3 regions of the Streptomyces sp. NBC_01268 genome follow, and region 2 is predicted to be linked to each of the others. Evidence: riboswitches for the same ligand, from Rfam matches in the RefSeq annotation. Region 2 holds a riboswitch; each other region holds the start of a gene.
The links. A riboswitch is a leader RNA that binds a small molecule or an ion and turns the genes downstream of it on or off. The one in region 2 is predicted to bind cyclic di-AMP.

Region 1 (6,719 bases), 2.8 Mb from region 2:
CCCGTCCGGCATCCGCCTCGGCGACAAGCCCGGCACGGACGCCACCGACGGGTTCACCGGCACCCTCGACGAGTTCCGGCTGTACGGCACGGTCCTGTCCGACCAGGACCGGGAGGCCCTGCGCGGGGCGCGGCCCGAGGACGTGGCCCCGGCCGCGCTGAAGGCCCACCTCCCCTTCGAGGTGATCGACACCGCCGACCCGGTCGCCCTCGTGAACACCCGCATCCAGGACGACGTCTCCGGCCACTGCGCCGACGGCACCGTGCTCGGCACCACCAGCACCGAGAGCGCGGTCGTCAAGGGCCGCATCGGAGGCGGCGCCCTCGCCGTCGGCCCGAACCTGCCGGGCGTGGAGGTGCCCTACGTCCCCGCCGTCGACAACGGCACGGGCGAGTTCACCTTCGCCCTCTGGTTCCGTTACGACTCCACGGCGAACCCGCAGGACGCGGCGCTGCTCTGGGCGTACGGGTCCACCTCGGGCAAGCCCTCGCTGTGGGTGCGGGCCAAGCCGTCCGCCGACCGGCTGACGGCCCGCCTGGAGACCGCCGGCGCCTCGATCCCGCTCGACGTGATCGACACGAGGACCGACCGGGTCGCGTTCGGCGACAACGCCTGGCACCTGCTGACCCTGACCCGCAAGAAGGCCACCCCGGAGGCCGGGGCGACCACCGTCACCCTGCGCGTCGACAACGGCACCCCCACCACCGCCGAGGGCCTGACCGGCTCCTTCACGGACGGCATCGCCGCCCCCGAGGGCTTCCGCGTCGGCTCCAAGCCCACCGGCACCGACGTCCTCACCGGCCAGCTCGACGACTTCCGCTACTACAAGCGGGCCCTGACGGCGACCGAGGAGACCGGCCTCTACAACACGGCCGTCGGCGGATCGAGCGCCCCGCGCGACCCGTACGTCTGGTGGACCATGGAGGGCGGCCACACCGAGCAGCACCTGGTGACCCGGCCCGCCGACGACCCGGCCGCCCGCGCCACCCCCGACGCCTCCCGGCACTGCGGCCACGGCGTCGTGCGCCCCGGCGCCACCGTCACCGACACCGGCGGCCGGTTCGGCCGCGGCCTCGACCTCGACGGGAGGACCGGCGCCGTGGAGCTCCCCTACGGGGAGGACCGGGCGCTCGGCTCGGGCGACTTCACCCTGGCGACCTGGGTGCGCTTCCGGCAGGCCGACAACACCAGCCCGGTGCTCGTCTGGGCGTACGGGACCGGTACCTCGGAACGCCAGCTGTGGATCCGCGCCCTCTCCCAGGAGAACAAGGTCGTCGCCCACGTCCAGACCGACCGGGGCATCACCGGCCTGGAGGCGGCGGCCCCGGCCGGGACCGTCTTCGGCGACGGCACCTGGCGGCACGTCGTGCTGCGCCGGCAGGGCGGCACGCTGACCCTGTCGGTCGGCGACGGCACCGCCCTGCAGTCCGTGGCGACCGGTGCCGTCTCCGGTGCCGTGACCTCCGAGGACGGCTTCGACGTGCGCGGCCTCCAGCTCGGGGCGCGCCCCGACAGCGTGGGGGCGGACAAGGACCGGCTGACGGGCTCGCTGGACGAGTTCACGCTGATCCGGCGCCACCTGACGGACGCGGAGATCACCACCGTGGGCGGTCCGCTCCCGGTCGACAGCACCACCGTGGTCCGGCTGGCCTTCGACCAGCTGACGGCGAAGGGCGTGTACGCCCGGCTGTAGGAGAGGGGTACGCCCGGAGGTGACGAGCGGGCGGGCCGCGCGACCGTACGGGGGCGCGTGCCCGCCCGGGCGGGGGGTTAGTGTCGGGAGCATGCCCGACCAGCCCCCCGCCGCTTCCGTTCCGCCCCCCGCTCCCGAGCTCTTCACCTGGGAGTTCGCCACCGATCCGTACCCCGCCTACGCCTGGCTGCGCGAGCACGCGCCGGTGCACCGGGCGAAGCTGCCCAGCGGGGTGGAGGCCTGGCTGGTGACCCGGTACGCGGACGCGCGGCAGGCGCTCGCCGACCAGCGGCTGTCGAAGAACCCGGCGCACCACGACGAGCCGGCGCACGCCAAGGGCAAGACGGGCATTCCGGGCGAGCGCAAGGCCGAGCTGATGACCCACCTGCTCAACATCGACCCGCCGGACCACACCCGGCTGCGGCGGCTCGTGTCGAAGGCGTTCACCCCGCGCCGGGTGGCGGAGTTCGCGCCGCGCGTGCAGGAGCTCACGGACCGGCTCATCGACGCCTTCGTGGAGAAGGGGAGCGCGGACCTCATTCACGAGTTCGCCTTCCCGCTCCCCATCTACGCGATCTGCGACCTGCTGGGCGTGCCGAGCGAGGACCAGGACGACTTCCGGGACTGGGCCGGGATGATGATCCGGCACGGCGGCGGGCCGCGCGGCGGGGTGGCGCGCTCGGTGAAGAAGATGCGCGGCTATCTGCTCGAACTGATCCACAAGAAGCGCGAGGCCCCGGGGGACGACCTGATCTCCGGGCTCATCAAGGCCTCCGACCACGGCGAGCACCTCACCGAGAACGAGGCCGCCGCGATGGCCTTCATCCTTCTCTTCGCCGGATTCGAGACCACGGTCAACCTCATCGGCAACGGCGTGTACGCGCTGCTGCGCAACCCGGACCAGCGGGCGCGGCTCCAGGAGTCGGTCGCCGCGGGCGAGACGGGGCTGCTGGAGACGGGCGTCGAGGAGCTGCTGCGGTACGACGGGCCGGTCGAGATGGCGACCTGGCGCTTCGCCACCCAGGCGCTGACGATCGGCGGGCAGGAGATCCCGGCCGGCGACCCGGTCCTGGTGGTGCTGGCCGCCGCCGACCGCGACCCGGCGCGCTTCGACGAGCCCGACACCCTGGATCTGGCGCGGCGTGACAACCAGCATCTCGGGTACGGGCACGGCATCCACTACTGCCTGGGGGCTCCGCTGGCGCGCCTGGAGGGACAGACGGCGCTGGCGACGCTGCTGACTCGCCTGCCGGACCTGCGACTTGGGGCCGATCCGGAGGAACTGCGGTGGCGCGGTGGGCTGATCATGCGTGGCCTGCGCACGCTTCCGGTGGAGTTCAGCGCTTCCCACAAAGGGGCCCGCGACTGACGCGTGACTGACGGCACGTCAGAAATGTGATCTTCGCGTGATCTCCGCTGCATCGACTTGTGACTCACGTTCGAATGCCGCTACGTTCACCGGCATCTCAGCAGCCACGCGAAAGGCAGTCCGTATGCGCTCCGGGAACGGACGACACCGCAGACCCCGCCAGGCCCCCGCTCTCGTCGTCGCGGCGGGCGTCACCGGCTCGGCCATGGCCCTGCCGTTGCTCGCCACCGGCTCCGCCTCCGCGGCGGACGCCCCGACCTGGGACCGGGTCGCCGAATGCGAGTCGGGCGGCGCGTGGAGCGCCAACTTCGGCAACGGACTCTACGGCGGTCTCCAGTTCACCCAGGAGAGCTGGGAGCGGCACGGCGGCCTGGCGTACGCGCCGAGCCCCGACCTCGCCAGCCGGGCGCAGCAGATCGCCATCGCCGACAAGGCGCTCGCCGCGGGCGACACCCAGTGGGCCACCTGTGCGCCGATCGCCGGTCTGAAGAACGACGGCAAGAAGCCCGCTGTCTCCCCGGGGCCCGCCGTCAAGCCCAAGGCGTCCACGGGCCCGGTCGCCGAGTCCAACCGGACCGACGGTCAGCCGGCCGGCTCCGGGACGACCGCCACGACCCCGGCCACCCCCGTGACGCCGGCCACGCCGTCGGGCGGCGCCACGACCCCGCCCGTGACCCCGGCCACCCCCGACGGCTCCGCGACGCCGAGCACGCCGGTCACGCCCGGCACGCCGGACACCTCCGGCACGCCCGGCACGCCCGGCACGCCCGGCACGACGGACCCGGCTGCTCCCGGCACGGGCAAGCACCGCGGTGACGCTGCGCCGGAGGATTCGGGCAACTCGGACACCGCGCCCGAATCCGGGCGTCATGCGGCCCCGACTGACGGGTCGACGGGCGAGGGCGCCGACGGCGCGGAGTCGACGGAGAGCGCGGTCACCGGGGAGAAGTCGGACAACTCGGGCAAGGCTGACGAATACACCGTCAAGCCGGGTGACAGCCTGTCGGACATTGCGCAGGAGAACGCGCTGCCCGGCGGCTGGGCCGCCCTCTATGACGCCAACAAGAACACGGTCGGTGCGGACCCGGACCTCATCATCCCTGGTCAGAGCCTTGAGTTGAAGGCCGAATCCACCGTCGCGGCGGAGTAGTTCGCTGCTGAATGTCCGTTATGAGTAAGTGAGACATGGGTCTCTCTTGCCGAACTGGCGTGTCACGTCCGCAAAGTTTGCTCGCGTCGCCCCTCACCTGCGCAAACACCCCACTCGGGGGAGCAAGTAGGGGCGATATTTCCGGGTTGATGGTCTTTGAACTTCCACCGGGTCTATGTCTACGGTCGTGACCGCTCGCCACCGCGGGCCCCGTCGACCGGTACGCCGAATCCTGCCGCCGACCGACGGGAAGTCGTCGCGCAAGCGCCGAAGGCAGGAGCGGGGGACCCAAGGTAAGTGCCGGCCCCGGCCGTTGAGACAGACGGCCGACGATCGGCTTGGGGTGAAGCCGCGTGCAAGGACACGCGGCCGGACAACTCATCAGGTCCGAACCCGACAGCTCACCTCGTAGGCGTCGGTGAGGAGAATTCCCATGCTGTTTTCCGGTAACAAGGGCAAACACCGTCGTCCCTCCAAGGCCACCCGCGTCGCCACGCTCGTCGGCGTCACCGGTGTCGCCGTCGCCGCCCCGCTGATGGCCGCGGGCACCGCCTCGGCCGCCACCGCCTCCGAGTGGGACGCCGTCGCCGCGTGCGAGTCCGGCGGCAACTGGTCCATCAACACCGGCAACGGCTACTACGGCGGCCTTCAGTTCTCGGCCTCCACCTGGGCCGCGTACGGCGGCACCGCCTACGCCGCGACCGCCAACCAGGCGTCGAAGTCGCAGCAGATCGCCATCGCCGAGAAGGTCCTGGCCGGCCAGGGCAAGGGTGCGTGGCCGAGCTGTGGCGTGGGTCTCTCCAGCGCCTCCTACGACGGCGGCTCCGCCTCGTCGAGCTCCTCCAGCTCGTCGAGCTCCAGCTCCTCCTCGTCCTCCTCTTCCTCCTCGTCGTCGTCGAAGCGCTCCACCGAGCAGCCGACGACCCGCAGCGAGCAGCGCCAGGCGCCGAAGACCACGTCGAAGAAGACCGTCTCGAAGAAGACGGTCACCACTCCGACCGGCAAGAAGGTGAAGAAGGGCGACGGCGAGTACAAGGTCGTCGCCGGCGACACCCTCAGCAAGATCGCCCAGGCGCACGGCGTCAAGGGCGGCTGGGCCAAGCTGTTCGAGCTGAACAAGGACGTCGTCGAGAACGCCGACCTGATCTACCCGGGCCAGCAGCTCCACCTCAAGTGAGCCTGACGACCCACCCGCGGTGACCACCCCGGTCCGGAGCGCCCTTCCCCCGTGCGCTCCGGACCGGGGTTTCCCCGTTCAGACCCCTACCGATCAGTAGTCATGGGTCTTTCGTCCTCAGATGCGTGCCCTTGGGTCCTTTTTCGTCCCAGGGGGCGGGCGTCCGGCCGGCTGGAGCCCCAGAGCCGGTTAGGCTCATGTCGCAAGGCGAACGAGACCTTGCCGCATGCGTCACACCCAGCGTCACATCCCAGAAGGAGATGCTCGTGCCGTCCATCGACGTCGTCGTAGCCCGGGAAATCCTGGACTCCCGAGGCAACCCCACGGTCGAGGTCGAGGTCGGCCTCGACGACGGCAGCACCGGTCGTGCTGCCGTGCCGTCCGGTGCCTCCACCGGTGCGTTCGAGGCCCTTGAGCTCCGCGACGGTGACCCCAACCGTTACCAGGGCAAGGGTGTCGAGAAGGCCGTCCTCGCGGTCATCGAGCAGATCGGCCCGGAGCTCGTCGGCTACGACGCCACCGAGCAGCGTCTGATCGACCAGGCGATGTTCGACCTGGACGCCACCCCGGACAAGTCCTCGCTCGGCGCCAACGCCATCCTCGGCGTCTCCCTCGCCGTCGCGCACGCCGCCTCCGAGGCCTCGGACCTGCCGCTCTTCCGCTACCTCGGCGGCCCGAACGCGCACCTGCTGCCCGTTCCGATGATGAACATCCTGAACGGCGGCTCGCACGCCGACTCCAACGTGGACATCCAGGAGTTCATGATCGCGCCGATCGGCGCGGAGTCCTTCTCCGAGGCCCTGCGCTGGGGCACCGAGGTCTACCACACCCTCAAGAAGGTGCTGAAGGAGAAGGGCCTGTCCACCGGCCTCGGCGACGAGGGCGGCTTCGCCCCGAACCTGGACTCCAACCGCGCCGCGCTCGACCTCATCCTCGAGGCCATCAAGCAGGCCGGCTACGTCCCGGGCAAGGACATCGCGCTCGCGCTCGACTGCGCCGCCTCCGAGTTCTACAAGGACGGCACGTACGAGTTCGAGGGCAAGTCCCGCTCGGCCGCCGAGATGACCGAGTACTACGAGGAGCTCGTCTCCGCGTACCCGCTGGTCTCCATCGAGGACCCGCTGTTCGAGGACGACTGGGCCGGCTGGAAGGTCATCACCGACAAGCTGGGCAGCAAGGTGCAGCTGGTCGGCGACGACCTGTTCGTCACCAACCCCGAGCGCCTCGCCCGCGGCATCGAGGAGGGCTCCGCGAACGCCCTCCTGGTCAAGGTCAACCAGATCGGCTCGCTGACCGAGACCCTCGACGCCGTCGAGCTGGCCCAGCGCAG
Region 2 (6,719 bases):
CCCGCGGACCGAGGCGGCCTGGGTGGGCGCGTACACCGCCATCTCCCAGATCATGATCGACGCGGCCGCCCAGGACGAGCTCCGGGCCCCCGCCTGGTGGCAGGCGGAGGTGGTCGCCCACGAGCCGCGCACCGCCGACGTCGCCGTCGTCACGGTCCGCCCCGACCAGCCGTACCCCTTCCGCGCCGGGCAGTACACCGCCCTGGAGACACCCTGGTGGCCACGGGTCTGGCGGCACTACTCCTTCGCCTCCGCGCCCCGCTCCGACGGCCTGCTCTCCTTCCACGTGAAGGCCGTGCCCGCGGGCTGGGTGTCGAACGCGCTCGTGCACCGCGCCCGGCCCGGGGACGTCCTGCGGCTCGGCGGCCCCAGCGGCTCGATGACCGTCGACCACCACACCGACAACGGACTGCTGTGCCTCGGTGGCGGTACGGGCATCGCCCCCATCAAGGCGCTGGTCGAGGACGTCGCCCAGCACGGCAGGCGCCGCTCCGTCGACGTGTTCTACGGCGCCCGCAGCAACGACGACCTGTACGACATCGAGACCATGCTGCGGTTGCAGCAGTCGCACCCCTGGCTCTCCGTGCGCCCGGTCGTCGACACCGGTCCCGGCTCGGCCCTGTCCGGGGGCCTGTCCGGAGCCGTGCGCGAGTTCGGCCCGTGGCACACGTACGAGGCGTACCTCTCCGGCCCGCCCGGCATGATCCGCCGCGGTGTCGACACCCTCGTGGGCATCGGCATCCCCACCCACCGCATACGGCACGACTCCATCGAAGAACTGGTCGGGGCGAGGAATTGAGCACCTTCGAGCACACCGGTCCGCGGTCGGCGACCCCGCCGCGCACCGTCCGCCCGGGAAGCGACGGCGAGCACCTGGTCCAGCGGCGCACGGGCACCACCGAGCGCGCCGACCGGTTCTACGCCGAGCAGGTCCTCGACCGGCTCAACCCCCGGATGCGGGAGTTCGTGGCCCGCCAGGAGATGTTCTTCCTGGCCACCGCCGACCGGCACGGGGCCTGCGACAACACCTTCCGGGCTGGCCCGGCCGGCTTCCTCCACGTCCTGGACGAGGTGCGGCTCGCCTACCCCGAGTACCGGGGGAACGGGGTGCAGGCCAGCCTCGGCAACATCGAGGAGAACCCGCACGTCGGCCTCCTGATGGTGGACTTCCTCCGGGACCGCGTCGGGCTCCACGTGAACGGCACGGCCCGGGTCGTGGCCGACGACGAGATGCGCGCCGGCCACCCCGGACTCACGGTCGACCCGGTGCCGGGGCGGCGCGCGCTGAGCTGGGTGGAGATCACCGTGGAGGAGGCGTACATCCACTGCGCCAAGCACATCCCGCACCTCCAGAAGGTGCCGCGGCACGGCCAGGGCCGGGCGTGGGGCACCGACGACGTCCGGCGCAAGGGCGGCGACTTCTTCGGCGCCGCGGCGGACGCGCCGGAACGGGGACCGTTCCTCCCGCCGCCCCGCGCGGGCGCGGAGACGTGGCGGGCGGAGGCCGAGCGGGTGCTGGAGCGGGCGGAGCGGCGGCGCCACGCGTCCGAGGGGTTCAGCGGCTGGTTCAGCAGGGGTGTCGAAAGCCGGATTCCCTAATCCCTCAAATCAATCGGATCCGGACATGTCCGATTAAAGGGTGGCCGGTGATCTGAGTCACGGTCGGACGTTCTCGCGGAACGCTGTCGTGGCGTCACGCGTCAGCGTCCGGCAACCAGTTGGGGAAATGGATCACAGAGCGCCGATTGATCCTTTTCCGCCCCATAAAAGATCTGCTTGCTTTTGCGAATCAGGCCCTTGTTCTCGCTGTTCTCCTTCGCCTACGGTCACCCGCAATCCGGACGGAACGCCGAATCCTGCCGCCGCCCGGGCACCGCACTCACCCACTCGTACGGCAGGAGCGGGGGACCCAGGTTCGCCGCCGTCCCGGTCTCCGGGGCGGCTCGGGGTGCAGCCGCGCGCAGCGCGGCCGGGCAGCTCCTGCCCGAACCCGACAGCTCACCTCGCAGGCGAAGGAGAGGAATTCGCCATGCGTGGACCCGGGAAGCACCGCCGCCCCAAGAACACCCCGCTCGCCCGCGGACTGGCCGTCGTCGGCATCACCGGCAGCGCCGCACTCGTCCTGCCGCTCGCCGGGGCCACCGGCGCGGCGGCCGAGACCCCGAGGGCCCCGCAGGCGGTGCACGCCGTCGCATTCGTCGCAATCGAAAAGGCGGCGGTCGGGACGGCGAAGGCGAGCGGCCCCGTCCGCTATTCCGTGGTCGCCGGCGACTCGCTCTCGAAGATCGCCCGGAAGCACCACGTGAGCGGCGGCTGGAAGACGATCTACCGCGACAACCGCGCCGCCGTCGGCGCGGACCCGGGCCTCATCCGCCCCGGTCTGCGACTCACCATCGACACCAAGAACGCCAAGGGTGCCGGGAGCGCGGCGCGTCCGGCGGTGGCGCGTACGGCAGCCGCGACCGGCGCCGCCGCCGCGCGTCCGGCGGTCTCGCACCCGTCGTCCGCCGCGTCGCCCGCCGTGGTCCAGGCCGCGGTCTCGTCGGCGGCCTCGGCCGTCTCGTACTCGAACGACCTGGACGGCTGGATCCGCGAGTCCCTCGACATCATGGCCAGGAACGGCATCCCGGGCAGCTACGACGGCATCTACCGCAACGTCATGCGCGAGTCCTCGGGCAACCCGCTGGCCATCAACAACTGGGACTCCAACGCCCTCGCCGGCACGCCGTCCAAGGGCCTGCTCCAGGTGATCGAGCCCACCTTCCAGGCCTACCACGTGGCCGGCACGGCCTTCGACCTCTACGACCCGGTGGCCAACATCACGGCCGCCTGCAACTACGCGGCCGCCCGCTACGGCTCGATCGACAACGTCAACGGCGCCTACTGACGGGGCCGGGCGGCCTCCGGGTCGGAGTCTCCGCCGAGGTGGCCTCGATCCCACGGCCGCACCGCCGACGGCTTCGGGACGTGCGGCGACGTCGCCGGTGAGCGCCTGTGGACCGCGTCCCAGAAGCTCACCGGCGTCCGTCACGCCTCACCGGTCGGCCAGACGCCTGCGCCTCGCCCGCCGTTCAGGCGAGGAACTCCCGGTCGCGGGCCACCACGACGCCGCCGTGCACGACCAGGTCCCGGCGCGGCATGTCCACCACGACCTGGGGCAGGCACTCGCCCCGTACGAGGACGAAGTCGGCCGGCGCGCCGGGCCGGAGGTCGGCGTGCGGCAGGCCCATGACGTCCGCACCGCCGTTCGCGGCGACGCCGTAGCAGTCGGTCAGCTCGTCGTCGAGGCGGACGTCCGTGACCCAGCCGAGCAGGTGGGCGCGGTGCATCATGTCCGCGTTGCCGAACGGGCTCCAGGAGTCCCGCACGCCGTCGGATCCGAGGCCGACCCGTACGCCGTGCTCGCGCAGCCGGGCGATCGGCAGGACCAGCGAGTCGGAGGGGGCGACGGTCGTGAGGGCGATGTCCTGGGCGCCCAGATCGGCGGCGATCGCGCCCAGGTCGCGGTCGGACAGGGCGGGCAGGCAGAAGACGTGGCTGACGGTGACCTTGCCCGAGAGGGAGAGGGCGCGGGTGCGGTCGATGATGCCGCGCATGGCCTTGATCCCCTTCTCGCCGCGGTCGTGCAGGTGGATGTCCACGCCGACGCCGTGGCGGTCCGCGATGCCGAAGACCAGGTCGAGCTGCTCCTCGAGGGCCTGGTCGAAGCCGATGGGGTCGATGCCGCCGATCATGTCCACGAGTCCCTCGCGGGCCGCGTCCTCCAGCAGCTTCGCCGTCCCCGGGGTCCGGATCACACCGTGCTGGGGGAACGCGACGATCTGGACGTCGAGCGCGTGCCGAAGCCGCGCCCGCGCGTCGGCGACGCCCTGCACTCCGGCCAGGCCGTACGCCGGGGCCACGTCGGCGTGGGCGCGCATCGCCCGGGTGCCGCGGGCGACGGCGTGGGACATCAGCCCGTACGCGCGCTCGGCGACCGGCCGGCGCTGGCTGCGGAACAGCTCCACGTCCTGCGCGACGTAGTCGGCGATGCCGCTCGCCGGGCGCCGCGACACCCAGGAGCCGCCCCAGGTCGTCTTGTCGGGATGGATGTGCGCGTCCACCAGCGACGGAAGCGCGATCCGGCCCCCGCCGTCGACGACCTTCGCCCCGTGCGGTGCGGGGCGGCCCGAGACGCGCCCGTCGACGACCACGAGGTCCGTCGGCTTCGCCGCGCCGAAGACGCGCACGTTGCGGAAGACCACCGTCCTGTCGCGCTGCCGGCCGGCAGCGGCGCCGGTGGCCGCCACTGCTTCGACGGGGGCGGCCGTCGCGGGGGCGGCGGCGCCCGCGGTGGCCGTCGTTCCGGCCAGGGCGGCGGCGCCCGCCAGCATCGTGCGACGGGAGAGCGCGGGGGAGGGGGAGGACGGCTGCATGGGGACTCCTTGAGGAGGGGGCCAACGGCTCCCCGTTTTTGTATACCAATCAAGGTGCACCGAACAAGGGAAGGGCATCAGGGGCGGGGAATCGCCAGATGGAAGCCGATCCTGAAGGCATCGCCAAGGGGGAGCTGGAGTCGGGCCTCGCTTTTGGTATACAAATTCTCTCAGGCGTCGCCGAAGAGGGAGCGCAGGGCGACCGCCCGGCTGTCCCGCACGTGCAGCAGCGTGCTGGCCCCCGCCGCCTCCGCGTCCCCCGCGGCGATGTGCCGGAACATCTCGGCGTGCTGGGCCCGCATGTGGGCGGGCTCCTCGCGGAGCCCGAAGAGCAGGCGCAACTGCCAGCTCAACTGCTCCATCATGCGCGCGAGCAGCGGATTGCCGGCCATGGCGACGACGCCCTCGTGGAACGCCGTGTGCGCGGCGACCTCCCGCGTCCCCTCGGCCTCGGCCGCCGCCGACTCGGCCTGGTGGAGCGTCGCCTCCAGCGCGGTCAGCCCCGCGGGGTCACCCGCCGCCGCGACCCGGGCCGCGAGCCGCGAGGCCTGGACCGCCAGGGGCTCCCACACCTCGTACAGATGCTCCACGTCGGTGCGCTCCAGGCGCCGTACGCGCACCCCGCTGTGCGGGAGCAGTTCGAGCAGGCCCTCGGCGACGAGCGCACGCAGCGCCTCGCGGACGGGTACGCGCGACATGCCGAGCTCCTCGGCGACCTCCCGCTCGACGAGCCGCGCGCCCTGTTCGTACCGCCGGTCGACGATGCGCTGCAGGACGGCCTCGCGGGCCCGCGCTCCGAGCGGGCCCGATCCGGCCTCCTTGGCCGTCGCCCCGGCCCTGCTGCTGTCCGCCACCTTGTCCGACCTCTTCCGTCCTCGCGCCGGGACCACCCGGGCCCGCCGCGCCGAGGATACGACGGGCGGGCCCGGCCGGACGGATCAGACGGCCGCGGGTTCGGCCGTCTGATCGGCGGCGGGCGCGGGCGCCGCCGTGGCGCGGGGGCCCTGGGCGGCGCGCAGGCCGAACCGCGCGATGACGGCGACGAGGGCGAAGGCCGTCGCCCCGATCCAGAAGGTGAGGGTGAAGCCGGACTCCGCGGGCAGCGGCGGGACACCCGCCGGCAGGTGCTCCAGGGTCTTCGAGGCCAGGATCGTGGTGACGACGGCGCTGCCGATCGCACTGCCGGTGGAGCGGGAGATGGAGTTGATGCCGTTGGCGATGCCGCTCTGGTGGTGCGGGACGCTCGCCATGATGACGGCGGGCATCGCCGCGTAGCCGAAGCTGACGGCCGCGCCGACGATCACGCCGGCGCCGATCACCGAGACGGTGTGGCCGTGGTCCAGGGCCAGCCAGCCGAAGCCGACGGCGCCGAGCGCCGCGGCCAGGACCAGCGCCGTACGGGGCCCGCGGTGGCGGACCAGCTGGCCGCCGACCGGGGAGGCGAGCAGCGACACGATCGCGCCGGGCAGCAGGAACTGCACGGAGGCGCGCAGGATCGACGCGTCGAACCCGTACCCGGTGAGCGCCTGGGGCATCTGGACGAGGTACGAGACGCCCAGGAAGTTCGCGAACATGCCGAAGCCGACGAGGATGCCGGCCAGGTTGGCCATGAGCACCGGCCGGTGCACGAACATGCGCATGTCGACGAGGGGCTCGCGGACCTTCAGCTCGATCAGGACCCAGACACCGGTCATGACGGCCGCGCCCGCGAAGCTGCCCAGTGTGCGGCCGGAGGTCCAGCCCCACTCGTGCCCCTGCGAGATGGGCAGCAGGAGGAGCAGCAGGGTGGCGCCGAGGGCCAGCGCGCCGAGGAAGTCGGTGCGGCCACCGGTCTTGTGGCGGGTCGCGGGGACCAGGAAGAGGACGGCGAGCAGGGCCAGCGCGGCGAAGCCGGTCGCCATCCAGAAGGCGCTGCGGTAGTCGGCGTCCGGGCCGGAGGTCAGCAGGCCGGTGGCGACGAGCGCGAGGCCGCTGCCGAAGGCGAGGGTGCCGCTGACCAGCGACATCGCGCCGGGCAGCTTCTGCGGCCGGACCTCCTCGCGCAGGACGGACAGCGCGAGCGGGAAGATCGCCGTCGCCGCGCCCTGGAGCACGCGGCCCAGGATCAGCAGGGGCAGCGAGGTCGCCAGGGCGGCGACGACGGAGCCGACGACCATGACGCCGAGCACCGCCACGAGGGTGGGCTTCTTGCCGTGCTGGTCGCCGAAGCGGCCGAGCAGCGGCGTGAACACGGCGGCGGAGAGCAGCGTGGCGGTGGTCACCCAGCTCACCTCGGCCGTGGAGACGCCCAGGTCGGCACGGATC
Region 3 (6,719 bases), 6.4 Mb from region 2:
TCGCCCGCTGCGCCACGGGGCGGCCGAGGGTCCTCTACTGCTCCCACGCCTTCCACGGGCTGACCACCGGCTCGCTCTCCGTCAACGGCGAGGACGGCTTCCGGGACGGCTTCGGCCCGCTGCTGCCGGACACGGCGATCGGCCTCGGCGACCTCGACGCCCTGGAGCGGGAGCTGCGCAAGGGGGACGTGGCCGCGTTCGTCGTGGAGCCGATCCAGGGCAAGGGCGTCCTGGAGTCCCCGCCGGGCTTCCTGCGCGCCGCCCAGGAGCTGCTGCACCGGCACGGGGCGCTGCTGATCGCCGACGAGGTGCAGACCGGCCTCGGCCGGACCGGCGACTTCTACGCGTACCAGCACGAGGAGGGAGTCGAGCCGGACCTGGTCTGCGTCGCCAAGGCGCTCTCCGGCGGCTACGTGCCGGTCGGCGCCACGCTCGGCAAGGACTGGATCTTCAAGAAGGTCTACTCGTCGATGGACCGGGTCCTGGTCCACTCGGCCAGCTTCGGGGCGAACGCGCAGGCCATGGCCGCCGGGCTCGCGGTGCTCTCGGTCATGGAGGCCGAGGGCACCGTCGCCCACGTCCGGCGGATCGGCGGCCTGCTCTCCGCCCGGCTGCGGGAGCTCGTGCCGCGCTACGAGCTGCTGAAGGAGGTCCGGGGCCGCGGGCTGATGATCGGCATCGAGTTCGGGCGCCCGTCCTCCCTGGGGCTGCGCAGCCGCTGGACGATGCTGCAGGCGGCCCGCAAGGGTCTCTTCGCGCAGATGGTCGTGGTGCCGCTGCTCCAGCGGCACCGGATCCTCACCCAGGTGTCGGGCGACCATCTGGAAGTGATCAAGTTGATCCCGCCGCTGGTCATCGACGAGGCGGACGTGGACCGCTTCGTGACCGCCTTCACGGCGGTGATGGACGACGCCCACGGCGGCGGCGGACTGATGTGGGACTTCGGGAAGACGCTGGTCAAGCAGGCGGTCGCGCAACGCTGACCGTGCCGGGTACGGCCGGGACTCCGGTCTTTTGCCTCTGGGGCAAGAAACTTGCCTCAGAGGCATGAACCTGGCGGAATGGACGCATGGACCACGTCCCCGGGGAATCCTCCCCGGACCCTGCCGCCCCCGCCGCGCCCGACGTCCTGCCGGACGTCGCTCCGCAGCTGCGGGCCCTGCGCCGCCGCCGGGGGCTCACCCTGGAGGCGGCCGCCCAGCGGGCCGGACTCTCGCCGGCCCACCTGTCCCGCCTGGAGACGGGTAACCGACAGCCCTCGCTGCCGATGCTGCTGGCCCTGTCCCGCATCTACGGTACGACGGTCTCCGAGCTCCTGGGCGAGACGCCGCCCGAGCACGACCCGGTCGTCCGGGCCGGGCGCTCCGAACCGGTCGAGGCCGACGGCTGGATCTACCGCCAGGCCGGCGGCGCCGGGCGCGCCCTGCAGTGCCTGCGCGTGCACGTGCCCTACGCCACCCGCGCCGACATCGTGCGGGTCCACCCCGGCGAGGAGTGGATCCACGTCCTGGAGGGCCGCGTGCGGCTCGCCCTCGGCGACACGGTGCACGTCCTCGATCCCGGGGACAGCGCGCACTTCGACTCGCTCACCCCGCACCGGATCGGCGCCGCCACCCGCGCCGGGGCCGAGCTGCTCTTCGTCCACACCCTGATGCAGAGTCCCGTCGCCGAGCTGTGCCTCGGCGACGGGACCCCGCACCGGCGCTGACCCTCCGAGTCCCCCGACCGTGGAAAGGACCGACATGTCCCAGAACTCCGTACCGGACACCGGCGAAGAGCGTGGCAACGGCAAGTTCCCGAAGGGGCTGGTGCTCCGCCTCTTCGCCTACCTGATCGCCGGGCACCTCTTCGCCGGCTTCCTCTACCTGCTGTTCGCGATGGGCGGCGGCCAGTAGGGAGCGCGGAGGCTACGCCTCGACGAGCAGCCGCTCGCGCAGCCGCTCCCGGGTCTGAGGGGCGAGCCGCAGCCCCTCCGCCAGGTAGGCGTCGACCGAACCCCAGGTCTCCTCGATGGTCGCGAAGGCGGCCCGCAGATACTCCACCCGCGCGTCGAAGAGCGGGCTCAGCAGCTCCATCACCTCGGGCGACATGGCGCCCTCGGCGGTGGAGCTGCGCTGCACCTTGTACCGGCGGTGCGGCTCGTTCGACTTCACGTAGTCCGCCTCGATCGCCTCGCGCTCGACGCCGACGGCGAGCAGCGTGATCGCGATGGACAGACCGGCGCGGTCCTTGCCGGCGGCGCAGTGCATCAGGGCCGGCACGCTCTCCTCGGCCATGGCGTGCAGGACGCGGCTGTGCTCGGCCGTCCGCTCCACAATCATCTTCTGGTACGAATCGGACATCCGGGCCGCGGCCTTGCCGTCGCCCAGGATCTCGCGCAGCTGCGCCAGGTCGCCCGAACGCACCAGCTTCCAGAACTCCTTGCCGTCGGCCGGGTCGTTGAGCGGTATGTTCACGTTCCGCACGCCGGGCAGCTCCACGTCCGCCCCCTCCATGCGCCGGTCGGCCTCGTTGCGGAAGTCGAAGACGGTGTGCAGGGCAAGGGTGGCGAGAAACGTCGCGTCCTCCGCCGTGGCGTGCGCCAGGTGACCGCTGCGGAAGAGGCGTCCGGCGCGCACGCTCCGTCCGTCCACCGTCGGCAGCCCGCCGAGGTCGCGGAAGTTGCGTACGCCGGTCAGCTCGGGCTCGGTCGTCGTCTGCGTCACGGATGCTCCTGGTCTCGAGATCGGTTCCTGGGGCAATCATCCAGGTGAGGGGCCCCGGCCGCACCCCCTCGGGCTGTAATGGGTGTTCTGTCCGAATTGAACCCTTAGGGGTAACGCGCCCTGATACCGGGGGAGATGGCATTCGGCGCGTGAGCAGCGTCATAGACGTGACGGACCGTGCCTGATCGTCTTTTCCAAATTCCCTTCCGGAAAGGGAAATCGAGGGACCGTCATCCACGGAGGGTGACCGTAATTCCGGCCGGAAATCGCGCCTGAGTCACTGTCGGGAAATCAGTGGCTTGTTCACGCCCACCCGCCTCGTCTAGCGTCGCGCTCAATCCGGACGGACCGCCTAATCCTGCCGCCGCCCGGAATCCGCACACCACCCGTACAAGGCAGGAGCGGGGGACCCAGGTAGTTCGCCGATCCCTCGAAGAAGGACGGCTCGGGGTGAAGCCGCGCGCAAGCGCTGCCGGACATCTCCAGTCCGAACCCGACAGCTCACCTCGCAGGCGACGGAGAGGAATTCGCCATGCCCGCGAAGGGTAAGCACCGCCGTCCCAAGGTCAACCCGATCACCCGCGGGTTCGTCGCCGCAGGCACCGGTGGCGCCGTCGTCGCCCTGCCGCTCATCGGCGCGACCGGCGCACACGCCGCCGAGCAGGCCGCCCCGACCGCGAAGGCCCCGCAGGCCGTCGCCGCCGCGGCCCCCGCCCAGGCGCCGGCCGCCAAGCCCGCCGCCGCCCCCAAGGCGTACACCGTCGTCCGCGGCGACTACCTGTCCAAGATCGCCGGCGAGCACCACCTGGCCGGCGGCTGGCAGAAGCTCTACCGCGACAACCGCCAGGTCGTCGGCGAGGACCCCTCGCTGATCCTCCCCGGCATGAAGCTCACCCTCGGCGCCAAGGGCACCGCCAAGGCCCACGCGCCGAAGGCCGAGCGCAGCGCGAAGAGCACCGGCGACGACACCCGCGCCTCCCGCGACAGCGAGCGCTCCTCGGCCGCCGCCACCTCGACGGCCTCGTCGTCCTCCGCGTCCTCGTCCTCCTCTTCTTCTTCGTCCTCCTCTTCCTCCTCCTCTTCCTCCTCCTCTTCCTCTTCCTCGGCGGGCCAGACCACCTCCTCCGGCTGGGTCACTCCCATCGCCGGCGGTGGCGTCTCCACCCCGTACCGGGCCTCCGGCTCGATGTGGTCCTCCGGCTACCACACCGGCGTCGACTTCATCGCCTCCACCGGGACCACCGTCCGGGCGGTCGGACCGGGCACCGTCTACTCGGCCGGCTGGGGCGGCGCGTACGGCAACCAGGTCGTCATCCAGCACGCCGACGGCACCTTCTCGCAGTACGGGCACCTCTCCTCGCTCTCCGTCTCCGCCGGCCAGACGGTCAGCGGCGGCCAGCAGATCGGCCTCTCCGGTTCGACCGGCAACGTCACCGGACCCCACCTGCACTTCGAGATGCGCACCGGGCCGGAGTACGGCTCCGACATCGACCCGCTGGCCGTCCTGCGCCAGCACGGCGTCAGCATCTGAGGCTGCTGACCCCGCGAACTCCACGGGTTCACCCCGCAGGCCCGGCACCCACGTGCCGGGCCTCCGGCGTATTCCGGCTTGGTGGAATCTTTATCGGTGGCATATGTCACCCGCCGTCAACCCCTCCTTACGGTCGCGTAGGTCACATCCGTAAGGGAAAGATGTGTTCCCGTGGCAGACGATTCGAGAACAAGAGACAAGAACGCATTCGGGTCGTACGCGGCGATCGGTGACAGCTTCACGGAGGGCGTCGGCGACCCCGGCCCCGACGGGACGTACGTCGGATGGGCGGACCGGTTCGCGGTCCTGCTCGCCGACCAGCTGCCGGAGAACGACGCCTTCCGCTACGCCAACCTGGCGGTGCGGGGGCGCCTTCTGGACCAGATCGTCGCGGAGCAGGTCCCCCGGGCGAAGGAACTCGCCCCCGACCTGGTGACCTTCTGCGCCGGCGGCAACGACATCATCCGCCCCGGGACCGACCCCGACGACGTGGCCGAGCGCTTCGAGCGCGCGGTCGCCGACCTGACCTCCGCCGTGGGCACCGTCATGGTGACGACCGGCTTCGACACGCGCGACGTGCCCGTCCTGAAGCACCTGCGCGGGAAGATCGCCACCTACACCGCCCACGTCCGGAGCATCGCCGACCGCTACGACTGCCCGGTGCTCGACCTGTGGTCGCTGAAGTCGGTCCAGGACCGGCGGGCCTGGGACGACGACCGGCTCCACCTGTCGGCCGAGGGACACACCCGGGTCGCGCTGCGCGCCGCCCAGGTCCTCGGTCTGCCGGTGCCGGCCGACCCGGACCAGCCGTGGCCGCCGCAGGCTCCGCGCGGCACCCTCGAGGTCCGCAAGGACGACATCCACTGGGCGAAGGAGTACCTGGTCCCGTGGATCGGACGCCGTCTGCGCGGCGAGAGCTCCGGGGACCACGTCGAGGCCAAGCGCCCCGACCTCATGCCCCTCTAGGGGACGCGGGGAGTCCGGCCGGTATCCGTTCCAGGACGCCGCCGGCGAACACGTCGTACAGCGGCAGCGTCTCCAGGTGGACGTAGCCGATGTGGCAGTCGCAGACGGCGAGCGGACAGGGCCGCGGGCGCAGTGCGGTCCGGTACGACCCGTCGTAGAGGTTGCCCAGCTCGGCCCTGACGAAGTGGCAGCGCCGCACCGTCCCGTCGCCGTCCACCGAGACGACCGACTCGCCGGTGCGGCACGGCAGCCCGGCCGAGCGGTGCGGATGCCGGCTGTACGGGAAGAGGGGGTCGAGGAGCGTCCACTCCTCGGCCTCCACGTCGGTGTACGTGCGGCCCTCGGCCGCGTTCACCCACAGGTAGACGCCGGCCGGCAGCTCGGCGCGCAGCCGCCGGGCGGCGGCCAGGTGCTCCGGCAGGCCGACGATCCCCACGCTGAAGCGGATGCCTCGCCCCGCGAGCGCGTGGCACTTGCCGAGGAACCGCTCGTACGGGGTCTGGCCCGGGTGGTACGTGCACCACAGGGCCACGCTGTCCGGGTCGGCCTCGTCCAGCCACTCCGTGCGGCAGCTCAGGTTGGTCTGGATCGCCACCCGCTCCACGTGGGGCAGCCGGGAGAGCTCCACCAGCGCGCGCCGGTACCAGGAGCGCACCAGGCCCTCGCCCCACGGGGTGAACAGGACGCGCAGCCGGTCGTCCCGCCGCTCCGCCGCCCAGCCGGCGAAGCGCTCCAGGGCGGCCCGGTCGGCCGTCAGCGCCGCGCGGCTGTCGCGGCGCTTGGCGAACGGGCAGTACGGGCAGTCGTAGTCGCAGGAGGCCAAGGGGCCCCGGTACAACAGGGTCAGATCCATGCCGGGCCCCGCTACTTCGCCTCGTACGCGGCCATCGCCGCCCGCACCGCCGGGGAGAACAGCTCGGGGCCGAGCCCGTCCGAGAACGCGAGGCCCTCGGGGGAGAGCCGGAGCAGCCCGCCGGGAGCATCCCCGTCCAGCCAGCCCAGCTCCTCGAAGCGGGCGAGCTCGGCCGGGAAGTCCGCGAAGGGCGAGGCGCCGAAGCGGGCCGTGTAGTCCGCGGTCTCCATGCCCTCGGCCTGGAGCAGCGACTGCAGCAGATGGCGGCGGCGGGCCTCGTCCGGACCGGTCGGCCGGCCCACCTCCGCCCGGGAGAAGTCCGCCGTCGCCGTGTACGTGTCGATGATCGAGCGGATCTCGCGCATCCCGACCGCGTAGTCGAAGGAGTAGTGCAGCCGCGAGGTGTAGGAGCGGGCGCCGCAGCCCAGGCCGATCATGCCGTCGGTCTGGCAGGCGTGGTCGTCGGGGCCGAGCGCGGGCGCGTCGGCGCGCCGGAACATGCGCATCGACACCTGTCGGTACCCGTGGGCGAGGAGGTGGTCCCGTCCGTGCCGGTAGAGCCGCAGCCGCTGCGCGTCCCACTCCCGGTCGGCGTCCTGCCCGCCGGTCTGCCGGCCGAGGCCGGTGAGCGGGCGGACGTACAGCGGGTAGAGGTAGAGCTCCT

Region 1: it holds a riboswitch for cyclic di-AMP, as region 2 does, so the genes downstream of both, OG309_RS14705 (transglycosylase family protein) here and OG309_RS02465 (LysM peptidoglycan-binding domain-containing protein) in region 2, are expected to answer to the same signal.
Region 3: it holds a riboswitch for cyclic di-AMP, as region 2 does, so the genes downstream of both, OG309_RS31420 (M23 family metallopeptidase) here and OG309_RS02465 (LysM peptidoglycan-binding domain-containing protein) in region 2, are expected to answer to the same signal.

Annotation. Positions count from the first base shown of each region.
Region 1 is NZ_CP108454.1:3,333,958-3,340,676, reverse strand. It holds gene OG309_RS14720 (LamG-like jellyroll fold domain-containing protein) at 1-1,693, shown strand, start outside; gene OG309_RS14715 (cytochrome P450 family protein) at 1,785-3,062, shown strand; gene OG309_RS14710 (transglycosylase family protein) at 3,187-4,212, shown strand; cyclic di-AMP (ydaO/yuaA leader) riboswitch at 4,468-4,642, shown strand; gene OG309_RS14705 (transglycosylase family protein) at 4,646-5,389, shown strand; gene eno (phosphopyruvate hydratase) at 5,650-6,719, shown strand, end outside.
Region 2 is NZ_CP108454.1:568,619-575,337, reverse strand. It holds gene OG309_RS02475 (globin domain-containing protein) at 1-799, shown strand, start outside; gene OG309_RS02470 (pyridoxamine 5'-phosphate oxidase family protein) at 796-1,599, shown strand; cyclic di-AMP (ydaO/yuaA leader) riboswitch at 1,871-2,025, shown strand; gene OG309_RS02465 (LysM peptidoglycan-binding domain-containing protein) at 2,030-2,887, shown strand; gene OG309_RS02460 (amidohydrolase) at 3,072-4,415, opposite strand; gene OG309_RS02455 (GntR family transcriptional regulator) at 4,586-5,269, opposite strand; gene OG309_RS02450 (MFS transporter) at 5,354-6,719, opposite strand, start outside.
Region 3 is NZ_CP108454.1:6,967,614-6,974,332, forward strand. It holds gene OG309_RS31400 (aspartate aminotransferase family protein) at 1-983, shown strand, start outside; gene OG309_RS31405 (helix-turn-helix domain-containing protein) at 1,070-1,708, shown strand; gene OG309_RS31410 (DUF6126 family protein) at 1,743-1,895, shown strand; gene OG309_RS31415 (tyrosine-protein phosphatase) at 1,908-2,705, opposite strand; cyclic di-AMP (ydaO/yuaA leader) riboswitch at 3,079-3,233, shown strand; gene OG309_RS31420 (M23 family metallopeptidase) at 3,238-4,236, shown strand; gene OG309_RS31425 (SGNH/GDSL hydrolase family protein) at 4,408-5,202, shown strand; gene OG309_RS31430 (STM4011 family radical SAM protein) at 5,189-6,055, opposite strand; gene OG309_RS31435 (STM4012 family radical SAM protein) at 6,067-6,719, opposite strand, start outside.